4 regions of the Streptomyces sp. NPDC058751 genome follow, and region 3 is predicted to be linked to each of the others. Evidence: riboswitches for the same ligand, from Rfam matches in the RefSeq annotation. Region 3 holds a riboswitch; each other region holds the start of a gene.
The links. Region 3 has a riboswitch for cyclic di-AMP ahead of ACFW6B_RS24300 (C40 family peptidase). Riboswitches for the same ligand answer to the same signal wherever they lie in the genome.

Region 1 (5,811 bases), on a different contig from region 3:
CCCCGAGACCGTCTGAGACCCGTACAGGGTACCCGGACACACACGGCCGAGCCGCGTCCACCTTCACCGGGTGGCGCGGCTCAGCCGTTTTCCGTACCCACGCCCGGGAATTCCCTGGCGCCCCTCACGGGCTCGCGCAGCGGCTGCGGGAATGGCACGCGGAGAAATTCCGGACACGCTCATAAAAGGGCATGAAAAATAAGCCCCCGCTGAATATCCTCTTTGTATACGACACCCGTGTTAAAGATGCGGACCCGTCGTGTTTACGGGATGTTGCGAACTTCTCACACGGTCCGACCGGTCACCGCCGGGAAATCGGAGCCGGTGCGCGGCCGTGGCGCGCTCGGTGTGCAGGGTCGTGATCGCGCGGGCCCGCTCGCTGTCCCCGCGGGCCACCGCGTCCACGATGCCGCCGTGCTCCGCCCAGGACTCCGCGGGGTCCGCCGGGACCTCGACCGAGTACATCCAGGCGATCTTGTGACGCAGCTGGGCGAGCGTCGAGGTCAGCGCGGGGCTGCCGGACGCCTGGGCGAGCGTCTCGTGGAACCAGCCTCCCAGGGAGCGCAGATCCTCGCTGTGGCCTCGCCTGGAACGCTCCTGCCCCAGCCTGACCAGACCCCGCAGCACCTTGAGGTGGGCCTCCGTGCGCCGCTGCGCGGCCCGCGCGGCCCCCAGGGGTTCCAGCAGCATGCGCATCTCCAGGAGGTCCGCGGCCTCCTGCTCGGTGGGTTCCGCGACGCACGCGCCCGCGTGCCGGCGGGTGACCACGAAGCCCTCGGCCTCCAGCGTGCGCAGCGCCTCGCGCACGGGGACGCGCGAGACGCCGTAGCGGCGCGCGAGCAGTTCCTCGGTGAGGCGGCCGCCGCGCTCGTAGACACCCGCGACGATGTCGTCACGGATCGCCGTGCACACCGAGTGCGCCGGAATACGCATGACCGACCTCCGCTTTAATCCCCGTGAAACGCCGCCGATTGACGCTTGTTCAGTGACTCTATTGCAGGAAGCCTGAATTTCCGACGGCGGGCCTGAATCCATGGATATTTTTTGGACAGACGCCCTGTGGAAACGACGATGCCCCGGCTCGGTGAGCCGGGGCATCGAAAACGGGGAAGAAGCCGCGAAGCGGTGGTCAGAGGTTGACGCCGTGCGAACGCAGGTACGCGACCGGGTCCAGGTCCGAGCCGTACTCCGCCGTCGTACGGGCCTCGAAGTGGAGGTGCGGTCCCGTGGTGTTGCCGGTGTCCCCGGAGAGGCCGATCTGCTGCCCCGGAGTGACCGTCTGTCCCACGGACACCCCGATGGACGACAGGTGGCCGTACATGGTGTACGTGCCGTCGTGCATCTTGATCACGACTTGATTGCCGTAGGCGCCACCGTCTCCGGCCGTGACGACCGTGCCGGCGCCGACGGAGCGGACCGACGTGCCGGTCGCGGCGTGGAAGTCGACGCCGGTGTGGCTGCCGGACGACCAGAGGGCGCTGCTGGCCTGGTAGCCGGTGGAGACGTACGAACCGGCGATCGGCATGACGAACGTGTTCAGCCGCTTGCGCTCGGCCTCCCGGGCGGCGCGCTCCTTGGCCTCGCGGAGCTTCACGGCCTGCTCGGCGGCCTGCTTGCGCGCGGTCTGCTCGGCCTGCTTGCGCGCGGCGGCCTCGTCGGCGGCGCGCAGCTGCGCGAAGGCCTGCGCGTCGATCTGGTCGGCGACCGTGTCGCCGAGGGTGATGGCCTGGGTCAGCCCGGTCTGCTCGACGGAGGCTTCCGCGGCGAACGCGGGGGCGGCCAGGGTTCCGATCACACCGGTGGTGGTGGTGAGCGCCGCGACCCCGACGGCGGTCGTGGTCGTGCTGTGCACGCGGCTCGTACGACGATGCTTGCCGGTGCCACAGGTGAACGCCATGTAGGGGCTCGTCCTTTCCTTCCCTCTCGCCTACCGGGTTAGCTGACGGGTTCGGAGCAGGAAGGTCTCCTACGGGCCCCCTCCGAAGAGGGCGTCCGATTCACCCCAGGGACTGCGCGTGGGTCCCCGGCTCCCCTGACTCGCGTCATGGGGGACTCGGCGATGACTGTCCGGTGCCGCGGGTGCGGCGCTCTGCGTGACGAACAGCCGGACCGACGCTAGACGGGGCGTCTTTCGAACAACAAACGGATCACGATTTTTGTAACGCATCCCACAGGGCAGAAGGGCAACCGCCATACGAATACGGACATCTTGAGGGCGGCGTCGGGACGAGGAAGGGCCCTGACGGCTCTTCAGCCGTCAGGGCCCTTCCTCCGTCGCACGGGTTCTACTCGGCTGCCACCACGGTGACTTCACCGATCCCGAGGGCTCTGACGGGGTCCGCGATCTGCGCCGCGTCGCCCACGAGGACGGTCACCAGACGGTCCGTCGGGAAGGCGCTCACGGCCGCCGCGGTGGCCTCCACGGTGCCGGTGGCGGCCAGTTGCCTGTAGAGCGTCGCCTGGTAGCCGTCCGGCAGGTGCTGTTCGACCTGGTCCGCGAGCGTGCTCGCGACGGCCGCCGCCGTCTCGAACTTCAGGGGCGCGACACCCACCAGGTTCTGCACGGCGACGTCGCGCTCCGCGTCGGTCAGGCCCTCGGCCGCGAGGGTGCGCAGCACCTTCCACAGGTCGTCGAGCGCCGGGCCGGTGTTCGGCGTGTCGACCGAGCCGCTGATGGCGAGCATCGCGGCGCCCGTGCCGTCCGGCGCGGAGCGCAGGACCTGTCCGAAGGCCCGTACCCCGTAGGTGTAGCCCTTCTCCTCGCGCAGGACGCGGTCCAGGCGCGAGGTGAGGGTGCCGCCGAGGCAGTAGGTGCCGAGGATCTGGGCGGGCCACACGCGGTCGTGCCGGTCGGCGCCGACACGGCCGATGAGCAGCTGGGTCTGGACGGCGCCGGGGCGGTCGACGATGATCACCCGGCCGGTGTCGTCGGCGCTCACCGGCGGCACGGGAAGCGGCTCGGCGGCCGAGCCGGTCCAGGAGCCGAGCGTGTCGGCGAGCAGTTCGTCGAGATCGACACCGGTCAGGTCGCCGACGACGACCGCGGTGGCCGTGGCGGGGCGCACGTGCTTCTCGTAGAAGGCGCGGACGCCCGCCGAGTCGATGTTCCGGACGGTCTCCTCGGTGCCCTGGCGCGGGCGCGCCATGCGCGCGCTCGCCGGGAACAGCTCCTTGGAGAGTTCCTTGGCGGCACGGCGGGCCGGATTGGCCGTCTCGTGCGGGATCTCGTCCAGCCGGTTGGTCACCAGCCGCTCGACCTCGCTGTCCGCGAACGCGGGGGCCCGCAGGGCGTCGGCGAGCAGGCCGAGGGCCTTGGCCAGGCGCGAGACCGGCACTTCGAGGGACAGACGTACACCGGGGTGGTCGGCGTGCGCGTCGAGCGTGGCGCCGCAGCGCTCCAGCTCGGCGGCGAAGTCCTCGGCCGAGTGCTTGTCCGTGCCCTCGGAGAAGGCGCGGGCCATGACCGTGGCGATGCCGTCCAGGCCTGCGGGCTCGGCGTCCAGCGGCGCGGCGAGGATCACCTCGACGGCGACGACCTGCTGGCCGGGGCGATGGCAGTGCAGCACGGTCAGACCGTTGCCCAGGGTGCCGCGCTCGGGGGCGGGGAAGGCCCACGGCTTCGGCTGGCCGGCCTGGGGCTGCGGGTGGAAGTCCATGGTGGCGAGCTCGGTCACTTCGCCGCCTCCTCGTCGGTCTCGTCGGCAAGGTCAGCCGCGTCGGCGGCTTCGGTGGTGGTCGGCTCGTAGACGAGCACCGCGCGGTTGTCGGGGCGCAGGCGGGCCTTGGCGGCCTCCCGGACCTCGTCCGCCGTGACGTCGAGGACGCGCTGCACGGCGGTCAGGGCGAGCTGCGGGTCGCCGAACAGGACGGCGTACCGGCACAGTTCGTCGGCGCGGCCCGCGACGGTGCCGAGCCGGTCGAGCCATTCGCGCTCCAACTGGGCCTGGGCGCGCTCCATTTCCTCGGTCGTGGGGCCTTCCTCGGCGAACCGGGCGAGCTCTTCGTCGACGGCGGCCTCGATGACCGGGATCTCGACGTCGCCGGACGCCTTCACGTCCAGCCACCCCAGGGAGGGTGCTCCGGCGAGCCGCAGCAGGCCGAACCCGGCGGCGACGGCGGTGCGGTCACGGCGTACGAGCCGGTTGTAGAGCCGGGAGGACTCGCCGCCGCCGAGGACGGTGAGCGCCAGGTCGGCCGCGTCGCACGCGCGCGTGCCGTCCTCCGGAAGGCGGTAGGCGGCCATCAGGGCACGCGCCGGGACCTCCTCCTCGACGACCTCGCGCAGCTGCTCCCCGATGGTGTCGGGCAGCGAGCCGTCCCGCGGCTCGGGCTTGCCGTCGTGCCCGGGGATGGAGCCGAAGTACTTCTCGACCCAGGCGAGCGTCTGCTCCGGGTCGATGTCCCCGACGACCGACAGGACCGCGTTGTTGGGGGCGTAGTTGGTGCGGAAGAACGCGCGGGCGTCCTCCAGGGTGGCCGCGTCCAGGTCCGCCATCGACCCGATCGGGGTGTGGTGGTACGGGTGGCCCTCGGGGTACGAGAGCGCGGTGAGCTTCTCGAAAGCGGTTCCGTACGGAACGTTGTCGTACCGCTGGCGGCGCTCGTTCTTCACGACGTCGCGCTGGTTCTCCATGGACTCGTCGTCCAGCGCCTCGAGCAGCGAGCCCATGCGGTCGGCCTCCAGCCAGAGGGCGAGCTCGAGCTGGTGGGCGGGCATGGTCTCGAAGTAGTTGGTGCGCTCGAAGCTCGTCGTGCCGTTGAGCGAGCCGCCGGCTCCCTGGACGAGTTCGAAGTGGCCGTTGCCGTGGACCTGCTTGGATCCCTGGAACATCAGGTGCTCGAAGAGGTGGGCGAGTCCGGTCCGGCCCTTGACCTCGTGGCGCGAGCCGACGTCGTACCAGAGGCACACCGCTGCGACCGGGGTCAGATGGTCCTCGGAGAGCACCACGCGCAGGCCGTTCGCCAGGCGGTGCTCGGTCGCTGTCAGGCCGCCGGAGCCTGCCTCAGCTGTGGCCGTGTGACCCATGGGCATGTACGTCCCTTCGATCGCGGAACTACGTCATTCCTGTCGGTCCTGCCACTGTATGCAAGCGCGCGGACGGCTGGCGAAGTTCCCGCACCTCGTACGCCGAGAGCGAGACTCGTGCGTGGCCCCGGCGCACCCGGGGAAGTCCTCCGGGAACCGTCGCGAACGCGCTCGGAGGCCGCCGGGCACCGGCCGGACCGGTTCGCGGACCGCCCGTACGCCCGGCTCGGACAGTCGCCCGGAAGAGGTCACGGCGACGCCCGCGGCACCCGCCGCGAGGGCGCTACGGACGGGTCGCGGTCGGCACTGTCAGTGGGGCGGTCCACAATGGTGCGCGTCAGAACCCGTTCATGCCCCGGCAGAGACTGTGAAGGAGCCGCAGCAGCGATGGCCCGCCGCAGCACGAAGACCCCGCCGCCCGACGACTCGTACGAGGAGAAGATCCTCGACATCGACGTCGTGGACGAGATGCAGGGCTCCTTCCTCGAATACGCGTACTCGGTCATCTACTCGCGAGCCCTGCCGGACGCCCGCGACGGCCTCAAGCCGGTTCACCGCCGCATCGTCTACCAGATGAACGAGATGGGCCTGCGCCCCGACCGCGGCTACGTGAAGTGTGCCCGTGTCGTCGGCGAGGTCATGGGTAAGCTGCACCCGCACGGCGACGCGTCGATCTACGACGCCCTGGTGCGTCTGGCGCAGCCCTTCTCCATGCGTCTGCCCCTGGTCGACGGCCACGGGAACTTCGGTTCGCTCGGCAACGACGACCCGCCGGCCGCGATGCG
Region 2 (5,811 bases), on a different contig from region 3:
CGGGGGCGCCGGGGCCGTGCGGGCACCGACTTCGTGGTGCGGGAGCGCGAGTTGCTGGAGGAGCTGTGGCGCCGCCGGGAGATCGCCCGTCCGGCCCTCGCCCACGCGGCCCGCGCCACGGCACCGCTGCCCACGCCGCCGCCCTGGCCGGCTCCCGGGTACGGGTACGTCGTCCCGCCGGCGCGACCGTACGGCCGGCCGGCGCAGGCCTCCGCGCCGGCCCCCCGTCCCGCGTACGACCCTTACCGCGCCTGAAAGCCGTCCCGTGGTTCCCGACGGGCGGCGACGGTGCCGCGCGCCGGCGGCCCGGGTGTCACGCCGACGCCCGCGACAGGAGTGTCAGTTCGTCGTCCGTCAGCACCAGGTCGGCGACCCCCAGCAGGGCCGGAAGTTGCTCCACCGTGCGGGCGGAGGCGATCGGCGCGGCGACGGTCGGCCGTGCGGCCAGCCAGGCGAGGGCGACCGTCGGGACGGCGACGCCGTGGGCGCCCGCGACCTCGTCGAGGGCGGCGAGGACCCGCGGCCCGCGTTCGGTGGCGAGGTGCCTGGCCGCGCCGCCCGCCCGGGGCGAGTCGACCGTCGTGCCGGGGCGGTACTTGCCGGTGAGGAAACCGGCGGCGAGCGCGTAGTAGGGGACGGCCGCCAGACCGGCCCGGGAGGCGACCTCCAGCAGGGAGCCCTCGTAGGTGTCGCGCGAGACCAGGTTGTAGTGCGGCTGGAGCGCGACGTACCGCGCGAGGCCCTCGCGGTCGGAGAACTCCAGGGACTCCCGCAGCCGCTCCGGGGAGATGTTGGAGGCGGCGATGTACCGCACCTTGCCGGCCTTCACCAGCTCGTCGAGGGCGCCGATGATCTCTTCGACCGGCACCTCCGGCTTGTCGAAGTGCGTGTAGTAGAGGTCGATGTGATCGGTGCCCAGACGGCGCAGCGAGGCGTCGGCCGCGGCCTTGATGTTGGCTCCGGACAGCCCCGGGTACGCGGGGTGCTGGCTGACCTTGGTGGCGACCACGATGTCCTCGCGGTTGCCGCGGCTCTTCAGCCATCTGCCGATGACGGTCTCGGACTCGCCGCCCTCGTTGCCCTCGACCCAGGCCGAGTAGGAGTCGGCCGTGTCGAGGAAGTTGCCGCCCGCGGCCGCGTAGGCGTCGAGCACGGCGAAGGACCGGGTCTCGTCGGCGGTCCAGCCGAAGACGTTGCCCCCGAGGGAGAGCGGGAAGACCTCGAGGTCGGACGGACCGAGCTTGCGAAGAGAAGTCATGTCCGGCGTCAACGCCCTTGCCGGACAGGCATATTCCGTCGGCTCCGGGGCCCGCGCGCGCCGTCGTCCGCGCCCGGACGACCAACAGCCCTGACGCCGGGGGGGGTTGACGTCAGGGCTGCCGGAGATCGGAGGTCAGGGGTTGATGCCCTTGCTCTGGAGCCACGCCGTCGGGTCGATGCCGGTGGCGGCGCCGCCCGGGTGCACCTCGAAGTGCAGGTGCGCCCCGGTGACGTTGCCGGTCGCGCCCACCCGCCCGATGACATCGCCCGTGGCGACCTTCTGGCCCACGGTGACGCTGATGGACGACTGGTGGGCGTACCAGAGCTCCGTACCGTCGTCGAGGGTGAGGACCGTGCGGTAGCCGTACGCTCCCGCCCAGCCCGCCTCGGTGACGGTGCCGCTGTGGACCGCCTTGAGGAGCGTGCCGGTGGGCGCCGCGAAGTCGAGCCCGGTGTGGTAGCCGGAGGACCACAGGGCGCCGGCCTCGCCGAAGGTCGAGGTCAGGGTGTACGAGGACGTCGGCAGCGCGTAGCTCTTGGCGAGCTCGGCGAGGCGCTCGGCCTCGGCCTTCTCCTTGGCCGCCTCCTCCGCCTTCTCCTTGACCGCGGCGGCCTTGGCCTCCGCCTCGTCCTGCTGCTTGGCTGCGAGCTGGACGGCCTTCTGCGCGGCGGCGGTCTGGGCGGCCTTCTGGGTGGCGGTGTCGGCCCGGTTCTGCTGGGACTGGGCCTGCTGCATGATGCGGTCGCGCAGCGCCTCACCGGCGTCGGTGGCGCCATGGGCCTCGTCGACGCTGGTCAGACCGGCGGTGGTGAGCGGAGTCGTGGAGCCCTGGGGAGTGCTGGATCCGCCGTCCGTCACCAGGGCCTTGGCGGACTCGGTGACCGACGACAGGTCGGGCATCGAGATGGAGACGGGCGCCTGGTCCGGAGAGGCGCTGGCGATGCCACCGCCTCCGACTGCGGCTATGACGCCGACGCCGAGAACCGTGGAGCTGCGGGCGAGTCCTCCGCCGCCGCTGCGCTGCTTGCCCGTGCGGTGCCGGCCGCGGACGGGAGCGACGGAATCCGCGGTGGGATTCCACTCCTCCCAGGGACCCTCGTCCTTGCCGTAGCCGAAGGTGTGCGTTTCGTTCGGCGCGAACGGGGTTGGCTGAGCGGGCCGGTTGGACGCCACGTGGGCGCACTCCTTTCCTTCCTTGCCGCCTACCGGGTTAGCTGACGGGTTCGGAGCAGGAAGGTCTCCTACGGGCGTACTGCCACCGTGTCTCCACGGCGGATTACGCTCGATTCACCCCACGAGATGGGTCCCCGGTTCCCTTGCGGGATTCGGCGCGTGCGCACGGAGCCGTCTCTTGTGACGGTTGTGACGACCGCGCTGCGTTATCGAACGTTAATAGACCCAGGCACCGAATTCCAAGCTGTTCCGGCTGATCATTAACGGCTCTTGGCCTGGACTTTGGGGTCATGGGTGACGAAAAACGGGCGAGTTGACCGGATGTCGCTTGCATCGATTTTCCTGACGGCCGGTCAGTTGTCATGCAAAGGCAAACGGTCGGTCACCGTTGGTGACCGGGCCAGGGGTGCGGCCGTGAAGAGGGGGCCGCGTTGAACTGCGACGGGGTGAAAACACCAAGGGCCGGAACTCGTGAATCCGAGTTCCGGCCCTTGGCCTTCAGTAGCGGGGACAGGATTTGAACCTGCGACCTCTGGGTTATGAGCCCAGCGAGCTACCGAGCTGCTCCACCCCGCGTCGTTGAGACCAGTGTACGCCATCCGCGGGACCCGAAGCACATCCGTTTAAACACGCCCCTCCGGCGACGCGGACGCCCGGTCCGCGAGGTGCCCGTTGGGGGCCTCCGCGCGGGCCGCGTACTCGGGGAGGACGACGACCTCGGCGCCCGCGGCCGCGAGGAGCCCGCTCCCGTCGGCGTCCGTGACGAAGGTGTCGGGCTCGCGCCAGGCGGTGACGATCCGCCGCACACCGGCGTCGAGGATGAGGCGGGCGCACGGGACGGGCCGTGAGGCGCGGTGGGCGCACGGCTCCAGGCTGCTGTAGACGGTGGCGGCGGCCAGCCGGGGATCGGCCGGGTCGATCTTGGCGAGGGCGGCCTCCTCGGCGTGCACGACGGGGTCGCCGCCCTCGCGGGAGTGGCCCCGGGCCAGCTCGGTCCCGTCGGCCGCGACCACCACGGCGCCCACGCTGAACGCGGTCCCCGAGGGCGGGCACAGCTCCGCCAGCTCGCAGGCGAGCTCCAGCCAGCGCCGGTCCGCGGCGGAGGCGAGCGGGCCGGTGCCGGGCGCGGTGGGGACGTACCGGATGAGCACGACGTCGCCGACGGGCCGGGTCTCCACCAGCCGCATCCGCCCCGGAGGGTAGTTCCCGGTCCCGAACAGCCGCGGCGCGTCCGGCTGGCCGACGAAGAGGGGGGCGACGGCGAGCTGCAGTTCGTCGGCGAGCTGCTCGCCGACGAGCTGGGTGTGGACCTTGCCGCCCCCTTCGACCATGAGGCGGCGCACGCCCCGTACGTCGTGGAGGTGTTCCAGCAGCACGCGCCAGTCGAGTGCGGGGCCGGTCGGGACGACGTCGACGCCGGCGAGGCCGTCCAGCGCGGCGGCGGCCCGCGGCGCGCCCCCGTCCGTCGTGTAGACGACCTTCTCGCCGCCCGTGTGCCAGAACTGCGCCTTCGGGTCCAGTTCGCCGGATCCGCTGACGGTGACCTTCAGCGGGTACTCGGGGCGGCCGTCGGCGACGCGGGCCGCGCGCCGTTCCGCGGAGTTGACCAGGAGCCGCGGGTTGTCCGTGCGCAGGGTGCCCGCGCCCACCAGGATCGCGTCGCTGGAGGCCCGCACCTCGTCGACCCGGTCGAAGTCGGCCGGGCCCGAGAGCAGCAGCCGCTCGGGGCCGGTGTCGTCCAGGAAGCCGTCGAGGGAGACGGCGGCGGACAGCAGGACGTAGGGACGGGGCATCGGAACGCATCCTCCGGTCGCACGCGCACAGGGCCGAGCGCAGTGGTTCAAGTTTTAAACAATACCTAGACTGGTCTCATGACGACCCGCTGGCTCTCCGCCGCCGAACAGCGCGCCTGGCGCTCGTACATCTCCGCTAGCTCCCTCCTGGCGGACGCCATCGACCGCCGGCTCCAGGCGGAGGCGGGGATGCCCCACCTTTACTACTCCATCCTGTCCCGGCTGTCCGAGGCTACGGACCGGCGGCTGCGGATGACCGACCTCGCCGAGGCCCTGAAGATCACCCGCAGCCGGCTGACGTACGCGGTGGCACGGCTGGAGAAGGACGGCACGGTACGCCGCGAGGGCTGCCCCACCGACAGGCGCGGACACATGGCCGTCCTCACCGACGAGGGCATGGCACTCCTGGAGCGGGTGGCGCCCGCGCACGTCGAGACGGTACGGACGGCGGTCTTCGACCATCTGACGCCCGAGCAGGTGGGGCAGCTGGAGGAGATCTGCGGAACCATCACCCGGGCCATCCAGAGCGGGGATCCCGGGGCTCCCGGGGAGGATCTGCCGTGGCGGCGCCGTTCCTGCTCCTCGTGAAGCGCTCGACGCGGGCCCGAACCCCCGTTGCTTGAAGTTTTAAGCAGATGTAGGGTCTCGTTCCGAGGCTGTGCTTCAAATCTGAAGCACAGCTCGTGCGAACCCGCCGGACGGAGAGACACCATGCGCGACCACCCCACCGCCACCGTGCGCACCCGCGTCCGCGTACCCCTGCGCTTCGGCGACGGCTACTCGGTCGACGCCGAGCTCGTGACCTTCCACGGCCTCGACGACGGCGAGGAGCACCTGGCCGTCGTCCTCGGCGAGATCGGCGCGAACCCGCTGGTGCGACTGCACTCCGAGTGCCTGACCGGCGACGTGTTCGGCTCGGCCCGCTGCGACTGCGGACCCCAGCTGCGCGAGGCGGTGGAACGGATAGCGGACCGCGGCGGCGTCCTGCTCTACCTGCGCCAGGAGGGCCGCGGCATCGGCCTCTACAACAAGCTCGACGCGTACGCCCTCCAGGACCAGGGCCTGGACACCTACGCCGCCAACGCGGCCCTCGGCCTGCCCGAGGACGGCCGCGACTACACGGCGGCCGCCCAGATGCTCCGGGCCCTCGGCATCGGCTCCCTGGACCTGCTCTCCAACAACCCGGACAAGGCCGACCAGCTCCGCGAACTCGGCGTCACGGTCTCCCGGCGCGTGCCGACGGGCGTCTTCACCACCGACCACAACGTCCGCTACCTGCGCGCCAAGGTCCTCCAGACCCAGCACACCCTGCCGCTGCCCGAACTCACGGAGCGCGCGGGGCTCTCCGCGGGCTGACACCCCGGCGGAACGAAGCGAGCCCCCGGTTCGGAGCGATCCGAACCGGGGGCTCTTCCGTAGACCCTGTGGGACTCGAACCCACAACCAATGGATTAAAAGTCCACTGCTCTGCCAATTGAGCTAAGGGTCCCCGCACCGGAAAACACCGGCACGGCACACCGGAGCGCGCCGATGCATCCCCGAGCATAGCGGGACGCGGCCGGGACTCCGATCGGGTATCGGTGA
Region 3 (5,811 bases):
CGCCAGGCACAGGGCCGCCCGGTGCAGGCGCCACCATCGGGACGAGGCTGTGGCGGTACGGCCCGATCCGGGTGGCCAGCGCGTCGGCCACGTACCGCGGTGAGACCACGGGGGCCAGGATCCACTCACCGAACGCGGGGGCGCGTACGGCCACAGCTCGGTCATCGCGATCGGCGCGTAGCCCACGCACACGGCCGACACGGCGATGACGGCAAGACGGCGCCAGGTGGTGCCGGTCGGACGACGCACGACGACTCCCTGCCCGTGGCCGCGACCCGGCCACCGATAGTCTCGCTTGGACTATCGAGACGGTAGGGCCGTCAGCCAGCCCCGCAGGGCCGCCCTGCCCTCGTCCGTCAGCGTCAGCACCCTGCGGTTGCGGCCGCTCTCCTGCCGTACCTGGGACAGGAGCCCGGCGTCGAGCAGACGGTCGCACTGCGCGTACACCTGCGCGTGCGGCACCGACCAGAAGGGGGCGACCGTCCGCGCCGCCTCCACCTTCACGTCGTACGCGCTGGCCTCGCCCAGCTTGTCGATGATGCCGAGGACGCGGTACGAGGCGGTGGTCAACCTGGCGTCAGCCATGGGGCGACCGTACCGGCACGCGATCACCCGGCGGCAGGTGCCGCCGGGCACGGCGGGCCCCGCCCGACGCGAAGAAGATCCGGGTGCCCGGCACAATGCGGGGTATACGGGCGATCACACGACCGACCGCACTTCAGGCCCCCGCGCCGGCCGCACTAGGAGTTCCTGTGACCACCTACGTCATCACCGTTCCCGGGACGTTCGTCCACGGCCTCCCGGACGCCTCCCGCGCCGAGGTGGAACGCAGACTTCGCCCCCAGGACCCGCAGAACACGGACCTGGGCGAGAGCGAGGAGCTGAGCCTGCTGACCGTCGACGAGGACAACAGGTTCTCCGTCCGGCTGGAGGTCGAGGCGCCGGACCGCAGGAGCGCCGAGGCCGAGGCCGTACGGCTCGTCTCCGGCGCGATCCTGGACAGCGGCCTGTCCGCGGACGACGCCCCGCTGGGACCCGCCGCCGTCACGGGGATCGACAGCGAATTCTGACGCCGGGCCGCCGCGCCGCCCTCGCGGACGACGGCACGCCAGGGCCGTCCGGGACGCCCCGGACGGCGGTACGTTCCGCACCGCCGTGCGCCGTCGGCGGCCGTGACGGGGTTCAGACCGGACGTACGACGCTGTGGATGGCCTCCCGGCCGACGTATTCGACCGGCTCCTCGCTGATCCGCGCTCCGGGACTCGGCGCGTGGACCATCATGCCGTCACCCACGTAGAGACCCACGTGGCTCACGTTGGCGTGGAAGAAGACCAGGTCGCCCGGCTGCACGGCGCCGAGGTCGACCGTCGGGCCGGCCTGTGCCTGGTCCTGCGTCGTGCGGGGGAGCATGACCCCGGCGCTCTTCCAGGCCGCCTGGGTGAGACCGGAGGGGTCGTACGAACCGGGTCCGGACGCTCCCCACACGCACGGGCTGCCGATCTGGGCCCGGGCGAAGGCGACCGCCTCGGCGGCCCTGCTGTCCTGGCCGGTGGCCGGCGGTGCGGCCGCACCGGCGACGAGCCTGTCGATGTCGAACCCCGGGTTCGCGTCGGTGGCCCCGGGAGCGGCGGGCCACGCCTGCCCGCCGCCGCTCGTCCGCAGCGACTGCCGCCAGGCGTCGTCGACCGGCGGGGCGGCGGGAGGCATCGGCGCCGAGGGGGCCGCCGGGGGCATGGGGGCCGACGGGGCCACCGGAGGCATGGGCGCCGACGGGTACGCGGCCGGAGGCGGCGTGGACTCGTACACCGGCGACTGGGGCACCGGCGGCTGGGGCACCGGCTCGCTCACCGGAGGTGCCGGAGGGGGCTGGTACCCACTGGGACGGGCCGGAGTCTCGTACGAGAGAGGCAGGAGCACCGACTTCACCTCGGAGGCCGGGGGCGGCGGCTCGTACCCGAGGGGCAGGAGCACCGACTTCACCTCGGCGGTCGCCGGCGCCGGCTCGTACGCCCGGGGTACGGAGCCCGTCTCGAAGACCTGGGGCGGGGGCGCCGCCTGGAACGCGGCGGGCTGGGGCGCCGGTTGGAAGGCGGGCGACTGCGGGACCGAGGGGAACGTACCGGTCTGACCGACCGACGGAAACGTACCGGTCTGCGGGGCCGACGGGAACGCCACACCCTGCGGGACCGAGGGGAACGTACCGGTCTGACCGACCGACGGGAACGTACCGGTCTGAGCGGCGGACGGGAGCCCCACACCCTGCGGGACCGAGGGGAACGTACCGGTCTGACCGACCGACGGGAACGTACCGGTCTGCGGGGCCGACGGGAGGCGGGGCTGCTCCGTCGGCCGGTACTCGATCGCCGGCGCCTGCGCGACGGGCATGTTCTGCCGTGACACGTGCCGCGACATCAACTCCTGGGCGGCGGCGAGCTTGCGCCGGGCATTCTGCTTCTTGACCTGCGGGGAGGGCTTCTGCGGCGCGGCGGCCTGAGCGGGCACCGCGGGAAGCGCCGCACGGAACCCCGTTCCGGGTCCCGGTACCGCGGGGGACCCGGCCGCCGGACCCGCGGTCAGTTCCAGCGCGGGGCGCCCGGCCGGTTCCGAAGCCGGACCGGCGGTCAGCTCCAGCATCGGAGCGGCCGTCAACTCGGCGGCGGGCCGCATGATCTGTTCCAGCTCGTACACCGTCGGAAGGTCGGACGAGGACCCCTTGGACCCCTTCCCGCCTCCCTTGGGACGGGCACCGCCACCGCCACCGCCACGCCCCGGCTGCCTGTCGGCCGGGAGCGTGGCCGGCGCCACGGGTCCGACCCGGGAGCGCGCCCCGTCGAACCACTGCTGCATCAGGTTGTCCCGGTCCGCGTCGGAGACCCCGCTCCCTTGACCGGCGCCCCCTCGGCCCGGCCTGCGGGCGGAGTTCGACGAGGCGCGGGTCCCGTTGAACTTGCCGGTGGCGAACTCCGCCTGGTCGTAGAGGGACGAGAGCCGTCGGGCGACTTCTTCGCTGCTGGGCGGGGTGCTTTCCGGCGCCATGGAGTGGTGCTCCTTCCGTCGTCCGCCTACCGGGTTAGCTGTCGGGTTCGGGCGGACGATTCCGGAAGGTATGCCCTACGACCCCTGCCCCGAAAGGCAGTTGGCCGATTCACCCCAAGTTCGGTGGGTCCCCGGCTCCCGCTGCCACGAGGACAGGCAGGACTCGGCGGAGGCCGCGCCGCCCGGCGAGCTCCGCCGGAGGGAATCGGGCGGCCAGGTGGCCAACTTAGCCATGTTGTGCACCCGATGTGAAGATCCACGCCCCAGATGTCCGATACGTTTTCGTGACCTTCATCGCATCGCACCGCAGTGCGACGGAGAGGACACGGGCCGTGCTCGAAACGGCCGCTGAGCACGGCCGTTGAGGCGACCGGACCCGCTTCCCGACCCGGCCCCGGCCCCGATTCCCGCCCGTCCGGCCCGCCCCGTTGCGTACCGGTTCCTTCCCGGACGGACGGGCACACCCCGCCCCGGCCCGCCGGTCGCGCACCCGGCCGCCTCGGACGTGTCGAAAGTGTGCAGAGAACCGACTTTCCCCGGCACCTCGTTCGACATCGACGGCGCCTGCCGGTCACACCTTGACCGGTTCTGGCCGAACCGGCCGGATCACCGCTGTCGCCGCGTGCCGCCCGTACCGTCGTGGCACGTCAGACCACGAGAGCGAGCCGAGGACCCCACGTGCACGATGCGCCGATCTATGCCCAACTGATCTCCGAACGCGGCGACATACCGAGGCTCGTACGAAGCGAGGCCCGGCGGCTGCAACGCGACTTCGAGTGGATCCTGAGCTGGGATCCGTCGACCGGCGCCCCGCTCCCCTCGTCCGCCGCACGGCCGGCGTCCGGCGCCCGCCGCCCCCTGTCCGCGGCCCCCGACCCGGACGACCGGCTCGACGCACCCACCCCCCTGCCGTCCGGCCGCCAGGACCTGTCCGTCCCTTCCCGCCTGCCGGACGGGTCCTAGGGCCTGTCGTCAAATTCCCGTCTGTCCCGCGACGCCATGCACGCTCCCCCGAGCTCTTCGAGCAGGGGGGACCCCCACTCGCCGCACCAGGCGCTAGAGAACGTCCGGTTCGCCGCCCGGCCGGCCGGCGGGGAGCGGGTCGAGCCCGTCGCCGATCCGGGTCACCAGATCCGCGACCGTGGCGCCGGTGACCCGGTGCCAGGTCCGCGCGCGGCGGAGCATCGCGTGGTCACCGCCCTCGACCCGCACGGCGCTCGCGGAGGCACCCGCCTCCAGGGCCCGGCGGACGAGGGCGAACGACTCCGCGGGGTCGGTGATCCGGTCCCGGTCGCCGTGCAGCACGATCACGCGTTTGTCCCGGAGGTGGGCCACCGGCTCGCCCTCCGGGCACCAGGGCGCCAGCGCCACCACGGCCCTGACCTGAGGCGCGGCCGCGGCGCGCAGGGCCGCACGGCCGCCCATCGAGTGGCCCACGAGCACGACCGGCACCTCCCCCACCAGCGCGGCGAGTTCGTCCAGCGCCCGCAGGACGTCGGCGACGGGGTCGGCGTCCACGCCGTTCCACCCCCGGTAGCGGTAACGCACCTGCCCGACGAACGTGCCCCCCTCCGGCAGGGCTCGCGCCACGGAGCGCACGAACGGCAGCATCCGGGCGCGTGCCATGTTCCACGGCCGCAACGGGGCCCTGCTGTCGGCGGTGCCACCGTGCAGGACCAGCACGGCGGCACGCGCCGGACCTGCTGCGGGACGGACGACGCGACCTGGCCGCAGCGCGACGAGGGCACCTGTCGCCTTGGACAACGCCATGTGCTCCGTCCGCTCCGTCAGTCCGCGTTCTCGGGCCGCTCACGGTAGCCGTTGCGCCACTCCTGGTACAGACGCCAGAGGCGTGCCGCCTGCGGGCAGCGTCCCGACTCCCGTCGGCACGTACGGCAGTCGCCGACGTGACTGACGTAGGCGGTCTCGGGGGCGTCCCGCCCCGGTTGCGGATTCGGCATGGTCCTCGGCACCCGTCGGCGCGACGCGCCCCGGCGCGGCGTCGCTTCTCGTGCCGTACTTCCGCGCCGAGGGGTTCGGCGGATGCACCTGCCGCGGCCCGGATCCCGACCGCGGCGCGCGGGTGCCGTCCGCCGCGACGCCGGCCTTCGGCGACCCGCCGGGAACCCGCTCCGGTGTCAGTCGAGGAGACCGGTCTCGTACTCCTCCACGGCGGGGAGGGGCCTGCCGATCCGGGGCCTGCGGACCGTCAGCCGGGCCACCTCGAAGTCCATCTCGCGAGCCTCGGGAGGAGGAGGCGGGTGGTAACGGCCGGCGCACACGGACAGGTTGACGATGAGATAGGCGTGCCAGGACCGGCCCACTCCGCGCCGGTCGTCGAAGGCCCGGATCCCGTTGACCCACCACACGACCCGCTGGGCACCGAACTCGACCGTGAGATCGACCCAGGCACCCGGCCGAACGGCGCTGTTCCGGTAGTAGCGATGGGTGTTGCGCACGTGATTGGACAGTTCCAGCAGGTCCGGGTTGTCGGGGTGGTACTCGAAGACGTCGATCTCCTGGCCGCCGTCCCGCCACGTCCAGACGGCCGGCCAGGCCCCGACGACCGTCGGCAGCCTGACCCGCGTCTCCAGCACGTCCCCCGTGCGGACCATGAACCCTTCCGCGCTGTCCTCGGTGGTGAGGAGGCCCGCGTCCCAGTCGCCGTCCGGGCGCCGGGTGGCCCGGAAGCGGCCCGTCCGGGAGTAGGCGGGGTCGGTCACGAGATGGTCGAGTTTGCCGTCGTCCGGGTTGACCGGACCACCGTCGGGATAA
Region 4 (5,811 bases), on a different contig from region 3:
GACCGGGCATCCGCCGTCCGCGCCCCGGTCGGCTCGTGAACGGTGATCCACGCGTCGGCTTCCCGGCCGACCCGCCGGCCGGACCGACAGGCCGGCTCAGCCGGCCCGGTGCACCACCGCGTCCACCAGCTCGACCAGCGCGGCCTTCGCGTCGCACTCGCGCAGCGGGGCCAGCGCGGCGCGCGCCTCCTCCGCGTAGCGCACGGTGTCCCGGCGCGCCTGCTCCAGCGCGGGGTGCTCCCGCAGCCGGGCCAGCGCCTCCGCGTGCCGGGCGTCGTCCGTCAGGTCGGAGGCGAGCAGCTCGCACAGGGCGATGTCCTCGGCGAGCCCCAGCCGCTCGGCGCGCTCGCGCAGCCGCAGCACCGGCAGCGTGGCGATGCCCTCGCGCAGGTCCGTACCCGGCGTCTTGCCGGACTCGTGCGAGTCGGACGCGATGTCGAGGACGTCGTCCGCGAGCTGGAAGGCGACGCCCAGCCGCTCGCCGTACTGCGTGAGCACATCCACGACCGTCTCGTCGGCACCCGACATCATCGCGCCGAACCGGCACGCGACCGCGACCAGCGATCCGGTCTTGCCACCGAGCACGTCGAGGTAGTGGTCGACCGGGTCCCGGCCGTCGCGCGGCCCCGCGGTCTCCAGGATCTGCCCGGTCACCAGCCTCTCGAACGCCTCGGCCTGGATCCGGACGGCCTCGGGCCCGAGGTCGGCCAGGATGTAGGAGGCGCGGGCGAAGAGGAAGTCTCCGGTGAGGACGGCCAGCGAGTTGCCCCAGCGGGCGTTGGCGCTGGCCACCCCGCGCCGGACCTCGGCCTCGTCCATCACGTCGTCGTGGTACAGCGTGGCGAGATGGGTCAGCTCGACGACCACGGCCGAGGGCACGACACCCGGCGCGTAGGGGTCGCCGAACTGTGCGGCGAGCATCACGAGCAGCGGCCTGAACCGCTTCCCGCCGGCCCGCACGAGGTGCTGGGCGGCTTCCGTGATGAACGGGACCTCGCTCTTGGTGGCTTCGAGCAAACCCTCCTCGACAGCCGCCAATCCGGCCTGGACATCGGCTTCGAGAGCCTGGTCCCGCACGCTCAGCCCGAACGGCCCGACGACGGTCACGAGAGGTTCTCCTGTCTGCTGACGATCACATGCGAACTCGGTCGATCATTCGGTCGATGACACGGTTTGTCGATGTGTCGCTGCCATCACTCAAGTCAGCGTATCCGGTCAGGTTTCGATCACCGCGAGCGCCCACCGTCCCCCGGCCCACTTCGCTCCGCCAGGAGGTATGCGGGAGTACACCCGGAAGGCACACGGGAAGCACCTGCGTGCCCCAACGACGGATACCCCGGCTCACGGGCTCCACCCGATCACCGGCGATATGTTCATGATCAGACGATATGAACCGGCTTGCGACCGCATGCGGTGAGCGCCCCGCGCATGCATACGCCCCCCCTTACGGGATCACTCACGAGGGCGTCTCCGTCCCCCTCCCGGGCGACACCCGGTCCCCCTCCCGGGCGGCACCCGTCCGCACGCCCGGCGCCACGGCGCGGCGCCGCGTCCGGTACGGGACCCGCCGGGCCGGCGAAAGGAAAACGCCCGGTCGGTCTGCTTCGGCTTCGGCTTCGGCTTCAAGGCGACGGAGGAGGGACCCGGAGCCTGGAGGAGACCTGGAGCCCGGAGGCGAACCCGGGGCTCGACGGAGCCCGCGCGCACCCCGCAGGCCCCGGGCGCGCGGAGGGGACCCGGAAGACGTACACGATCGACGCGCGGGACTTCGTCACGAGCGGCGCACTCGCCCGCGGGAGCGGCGGCGGGGCTACCCGCGGGGTCGCCGGCGAGGGCTGCGACGAAGCCGTTCTCCGCCAAGCCCGAAAGAAGAGCCTTCCTCCCAAAGGTCACTGACCGAACGTCACACCGAAACCCGTTACCGCGAGGCGCACTTCGCCGCACGGCCGCCGCCCGGGTCCGGCCCGCTTCCGGCTGGCGGGCTCCGCCCCCACAGGCCCGTGCCCCCATGTGTCCCGCACCACAATTCCCGCTCCACCGGGGGCTGCTCGGCATCTTTCGAGGAGCCCGACACGTCCGCCGACACGGCCGCAATGCCCGAATTACCCCTCATGCGACCTTGATGCTCTTTGGTCTCGTGAATTGGGTCACCGGGCGACCGGGGCGCCACCGCGCGGCTCCCTCGACCCACCCCTTCCACGGAAGGCGAGTTGAGGATTCAATTCCGACACAATCGGACTTTTTGCCCGTGCATCAACTAGGCCAAAGCGATCTTCGCGGTCAAATCTCGTCTTGTTTCGGACATGTGCTCTCACATACGTTCTGGTCGACCCCGGGCGGACCGCCGAATCCTGCCGCCGCCCGGCAACCCATCGACCCACGCACGGCAGGAGCGGGGGAACCACAGGTAAGCCGCCGATCCGGACACACCGGACCGGCTCGGGGTGAAGCCGTGCCCACAAGCGCGGCCGGGCATCTCCCGCCCGAACCCGACAGCTCACCTCGCAGGCGCCGGAGAGGAAATTCGCCATGCCCGTACGAGGCAAGCACCGCCGCACGAAGACCAACGTCATCACCCGGGGCATGATCGTCGCCGGAACGGGCGGTATCGCCCTCGCCCTCCCGCTCGTGAGCGCGACCGGCGCCAACGCCGCCACCCCGGCGCAGGCCCCCCAGGCGGCGAAGGCCGCCCCCACCGCGGTGGTCCCCAACGTGCAGCTCGTCACCTACAAGGTGGTCAAGGGCGACACCCTCTCCAAGGTCGCGCAGAAGTACCCCAAGAGCGGCGGCTGGAAGAAGCTGTACGCGGCGAACCGCGCCGTCATCGGCGACAACCCCTCCGTGCTCCGTCCGGGCCTGAAGCTGACCGTGGGCACGAAGACGCTGAAGTCGACGACCGTCAGCACCACGGCGAAAGCGACCCCCGCCGTCGCCAAGTCCAAGGCGACCACCGCCACCCAGGCCTCCGCCAAGTCGTACGCCGACAACCTCGACGGCTGGATCAAGGAATCCCTGGACGTCATGGCCAAGGCCGGCATCCCGGGCAGCTACAACGGCATCCACCGCAACGTGATGCGCGAGTCCTCCGGCAACCCCAACGCCATCAACAACTGGGACTCCAACGCCGCCGCGGGCATCCCCTCCAAGGGCCTGCTCCAGGTGATCGACCCCACCTTCCGGGCCTACCACGTCCCCGGCACGTCGACGAACATCTACGACCCGGTCGCGAACATCACCGCGGCCTGCAACTACGCGGCCGACAAGTACGGCTCCATCGACAACGTCAACGGCGCCTACTGACCGCACCGCCGCACCCCGTCTTCACCGCACCCGCCGACGACGCCTTCCAGGCCCGTCGGCGGGTGTGTCGGTGGTGCATACGGGTGTGGCGGTGATGCGGTACGGACGCGGCGGCGGGTACGGCAGCGTCGCTAGAAGCCGAAGAGGCGCTCCAGGACGACCGCGATCCCGTCGTCCTCATTCGACAGGGTGACCTCGTCGGCCACCGCCTTCAGTTCCGGATGGGCGTTGGCCATCGCCACACCCCGGGCCGCCCAGTCGAACATCGGGATGTCGTTGGGCATGTCCCCGAAAGCGATCGTCGCGCACGGGGTGAGCCCGAGATGCGCCGCGGCGAGAGCGAGCCCCGTCGCCTTGGTCACCCCGCATGGCTGGAGTTCGACTGTGCCGGGCCCGGACATGGTGACCGTCGCCAGCGAACCGACCACCCCCCGCGCCGCCGACGCCAACTCGTCGTCCGACAACGACGGGTGACGGAGCAACACCTTGCTGATCGGCTCCGCCCAGAGGTCGTCCCGGCGCGGCACCCGCACCGCCGGCAGAGTCGGATGCGGCATGACGTACCCCGGCTCGATGAGCGTCAGCCCGTCCACACCGTCCTGGTCGACCGCCGCGTACAGCAGCCCGACCTCCGCCTCGATCTTGCCGAGCGCCGTCTCCGCCAGTTCCCTGTCCAGGGTCACCGACCACAGCATGCGGTCCGCGCCGGCGTCGTAGAGCTGCGCCCCCTGTCCGCACACCGCCAGTCCCTCGCCGCCGAGTTCGTCGAGAAGCGGTCGCACGCGCGGTGCGGGCCGGCCCGTGACCACGAGATGCCGGGCACCCGCCCGGGTCACCTTCGCCAGCGCGGCGCGTGACCGGTCGGAGAGTGTGTCGTCGCCGCGCAGCAGCGTTCCGTCCAGGTCAGTGGCGATGAGTGAATATGCAGTCGGAGCGGCCATGATCCGAAGAATACGGATCGAACGACTCAACGGCCCGGCCTGAACCGGACGACGTCCGGTATCCCGTCAGCAACGCCGTTCACCGCACGGTGGTAAGCGCGTTGCGACCACTTCGGATCACCCAGGCTCCGCTTCCGCCCACACCGACTTTCCCACACACGACCGACCACAACTCCCCAACACCCCCTGGAAAACGCCGACTCGACCACCGGCCGCCCCAACGACCGCGCATTCCCTGCCCGACCCGGAACGGACATATCCAAGTCCGTTGAACGGAGCGCCCGTTGCTACGGAAAGATCTGAACTCCCTTCCGGCTCCCTCCCGCGCACGAAGGACGTCACGGAGTCCGCGCGAGGGCAGCCGCGGGCAACCGTGACGACATGGGCGCCCGCAGGCGGTCACGGACACGCGGTCCGGAACGCACGGCCCGCGACGTGCGGCCCATGGCGCGCGGCCCATGGCGCGCGGCCCGGGATGTGCAGCCCGGACGCATGCCCCGTGACGCACGCCCGGGACACAGGACCTGGACCGGAGCAGCACCACCCATCACCCGGCGGTCGGTGCGCCGCAGTCCGCCGGCCGTCCGCCCCGCGCGGGGCCAATTCGGACATTGCAAACCCTTTAGGCCCTGCCACAGCATGGGCACTCCCCCGTAACGTGTGCCCCGACCACATGAAACGCGTGGAACGCATGGATCACATGGCGAGTACGAATCCGAAAGCGAGGCACCAACCGATGCCCCCCTTCGATGTCCCCGAGGGCGATCCCTTCGGCCCGCACAACCTGCCGTACGGCGTGTTCTCCCTGACCGACCCGGCCGGCACCCCCGAGCGACGCGTCGGCGTACGGCTCGGCGACCACGTGCTCGACGCGGGCGCCGCGGCCCGCGCGCTCGGCTCCCCCTACGCCGGGCTGCTCGCACAGCCGACCCTCGACCCGCTGCTCGCCGCGGGCCGCACCGCCTGGTCCGACGTCCGGCGCGCGCTGACGGCCTGGGTGACCGTCCCGGCCCACCGGGAGACCCTCGCTCCCCATTTCCACCCGCTCTCCGGCGTGACGCTGCACCTCCCGTTCACCGTCGCCGACTACGTGGACTTCTACGCCTCCGAGAACCACGCCCGGAACGTCGGCCAGATCTTCCGCCCCGACGCCGCCGATTCGCTCACGCCGAACTGGAAGCACCTGCCGATCGGCTACCACGGCCGCTCCGGAACGGTCGTGGTGTCCGGCACTGATGTCGTCCGCCCGTCGGGCCAGCGCAAGGCCCCCACGGACGCCGCCCCGGTCTTCGGCCCCTCGATCCGCCTGGACATCGAGGCGGAGGTCGGCTTCGTGGTCGGCACTCCCTCGGAGCAGGGCCGGCCGGTGCCCCTGGGCGACTACCGCGACCACGTCTTCGGCCTCTGCCTGCTCAACGACTGGTCGGCACGGGACATCCAGGCCTGGGAGTACGTCCCGCTCGGCCCCTTCCTCGGCAAGTCCTTCGCCACCTCCGTGTCGGCGTGGATCACCCCGCTGGACGCCCTCGACGAGGCCCTGGTGGCCCCGCCCTCCCGCACGCACCCCCTC

Region 1: another riboswitch for cyclic di-AMP. It lies ahead of ACFW6B_RS08400 (M23 family metallopeptidase); the one in region 3 lies ahead of ACFW6B_RS24300 (C40 family peptidase).
Region 2: another riboswitch for cyclic di-AMP. It lies ahead of ACFW6B_RS33460 (M23 family metallopeptidase); the one in region 3 lies ahead of ACFW6B_RS24300 (C40 family peptidase).
Region 4: another riboswitch for cyclic di-AMP. It lies ahead of ACFW6B_RS07435 (transglycosylase SLT domain-containing protein); the one in region 3 lies ahead of ACFW6B_RS24300 (C40 family peptidase).

Annotation. Positions count from the first base shown of each region.
Region 1 is NZ_JBHYPZ010000006.1:113,544-119,354, reverse strand. Features, by position in the region: gene ACFW6B_RS08410 (HPr family phosphocarrier protein) at 1-16, shown strand, start outside; gene ACFW6B_RS08405 (GntR family transcriptional regulator) at 241-933, opposite strand; gene ACFW6B_RS08400 (M23 family metallopeptidase) at 1,130-1,897, opposite strand; cyclic di-AMP (ydaO/yuaA leader) riboswitch at 1,910-2,069, opposite strand; gene ACFW6B_RS08395 (M16 family metallopeptidase) at 2,286-3,674, opposite strand; gene ACFW6B_RS08390 (M16 family metallopeptidase) at 3,671-5,032, opposite strand; gene ACFW6B_RS08385 (DNA topoisomerase (ATP-hydrolyzing) subunit A) at 5,414-5,811, shown strand, end outside.
Region 2 is NZ_JBHYPZ010000047.1:21,940-27,750, forward strand. Features, by position in the region: gene ACFW6B_RS33450 (PrsW family intramembrane metalloprotease) at 1-255, shown strand, start outside; gene ACFW6B_RS33455 (aldo/keto reductase) at 314-1,258, opposite strand; gene ACFW6B_RS33460 (M23 family metallopeptidase) at 1,394-2,434, opposite strand; cyclic di-AMP (ydaO/yuaA leader) riboswitch at 2,446-2,602, opposite strand; tRNA gene ACFW6B_RS33465 (tRNA-Met) at 2,937-3,010, opposite strand; gene ACFW6B_RS33470 (dihydrofolate reductase family protein) at 3,058-4,227, opposite strand; gene ACFW6B_RS33475 (MarR family winged helix-turn-helix transcriptional regulator) at 4,306-4,815, shown strand; gene ribA (GTP cyclohydrolase II) at 4,939-5,583, shown strand; tRNA gene ACFW6B_RS33485 (tRNA-Lys) at 5,644-5,716, opposite strand.
Region 3 is NZ_JBHYPZ010000027.1:21,645-27,455, reverse strand. Features, by position in the region: gene ACFW6B_RS24315 (hypothetical protein) at 1-249, opposite strand, end outside; gene ACFW6B_RS24310 (PadR family transcriptional regulator) at 301-585, opposite strand; gene ACFW6B_RS24305 (hypothetical protein) at 753-1,070, shown strand; gene ACFW6B_RS24300 (C40 family peptidase) at 1,183-3,036, opposite strand; cyclic di-AMP (ydaO/yuaA leader) riboswitch at 3,044-3,215, opposite strand; gene ACFW6B_RS24295 (hypothetical protein) at 3,715-3,999, shown strand; gene ACFW6B_RS24290 (alpha/beta fold hydrolase) at 4,093-4,806, opposite strand; gene ACFW6B_RS24285 (hypothetical protein) at 4,824-4,997, opposite strand; gene ACFW6B_RS24280 (beta-glucanase) at 5,175-5,811, opposite strand, start outside.
Region 4 is NZ_JBHYPZ010000005.1:158,574-164,384, forward strand. Features, by position in the region: gene ACFW6B_RS07430 (polyprenyl synthetase family protein) at 97-1,107, opposite strand; cyclic di-AMP (ydaO/yuaA leader) riboswitch at 2,365-2,526, shown strand; gene ACFW6B_RS07435 (transglycosylase SLT domain-containing protein) at 2,530-3,300, shown strand; gene ACFW6B_RS07440 (HAD family hydrolase) at 3,432-4,241, opposite strand; gene fahA (fumarylacetoacetase) at 4,978-5,811, shown strand, end outside.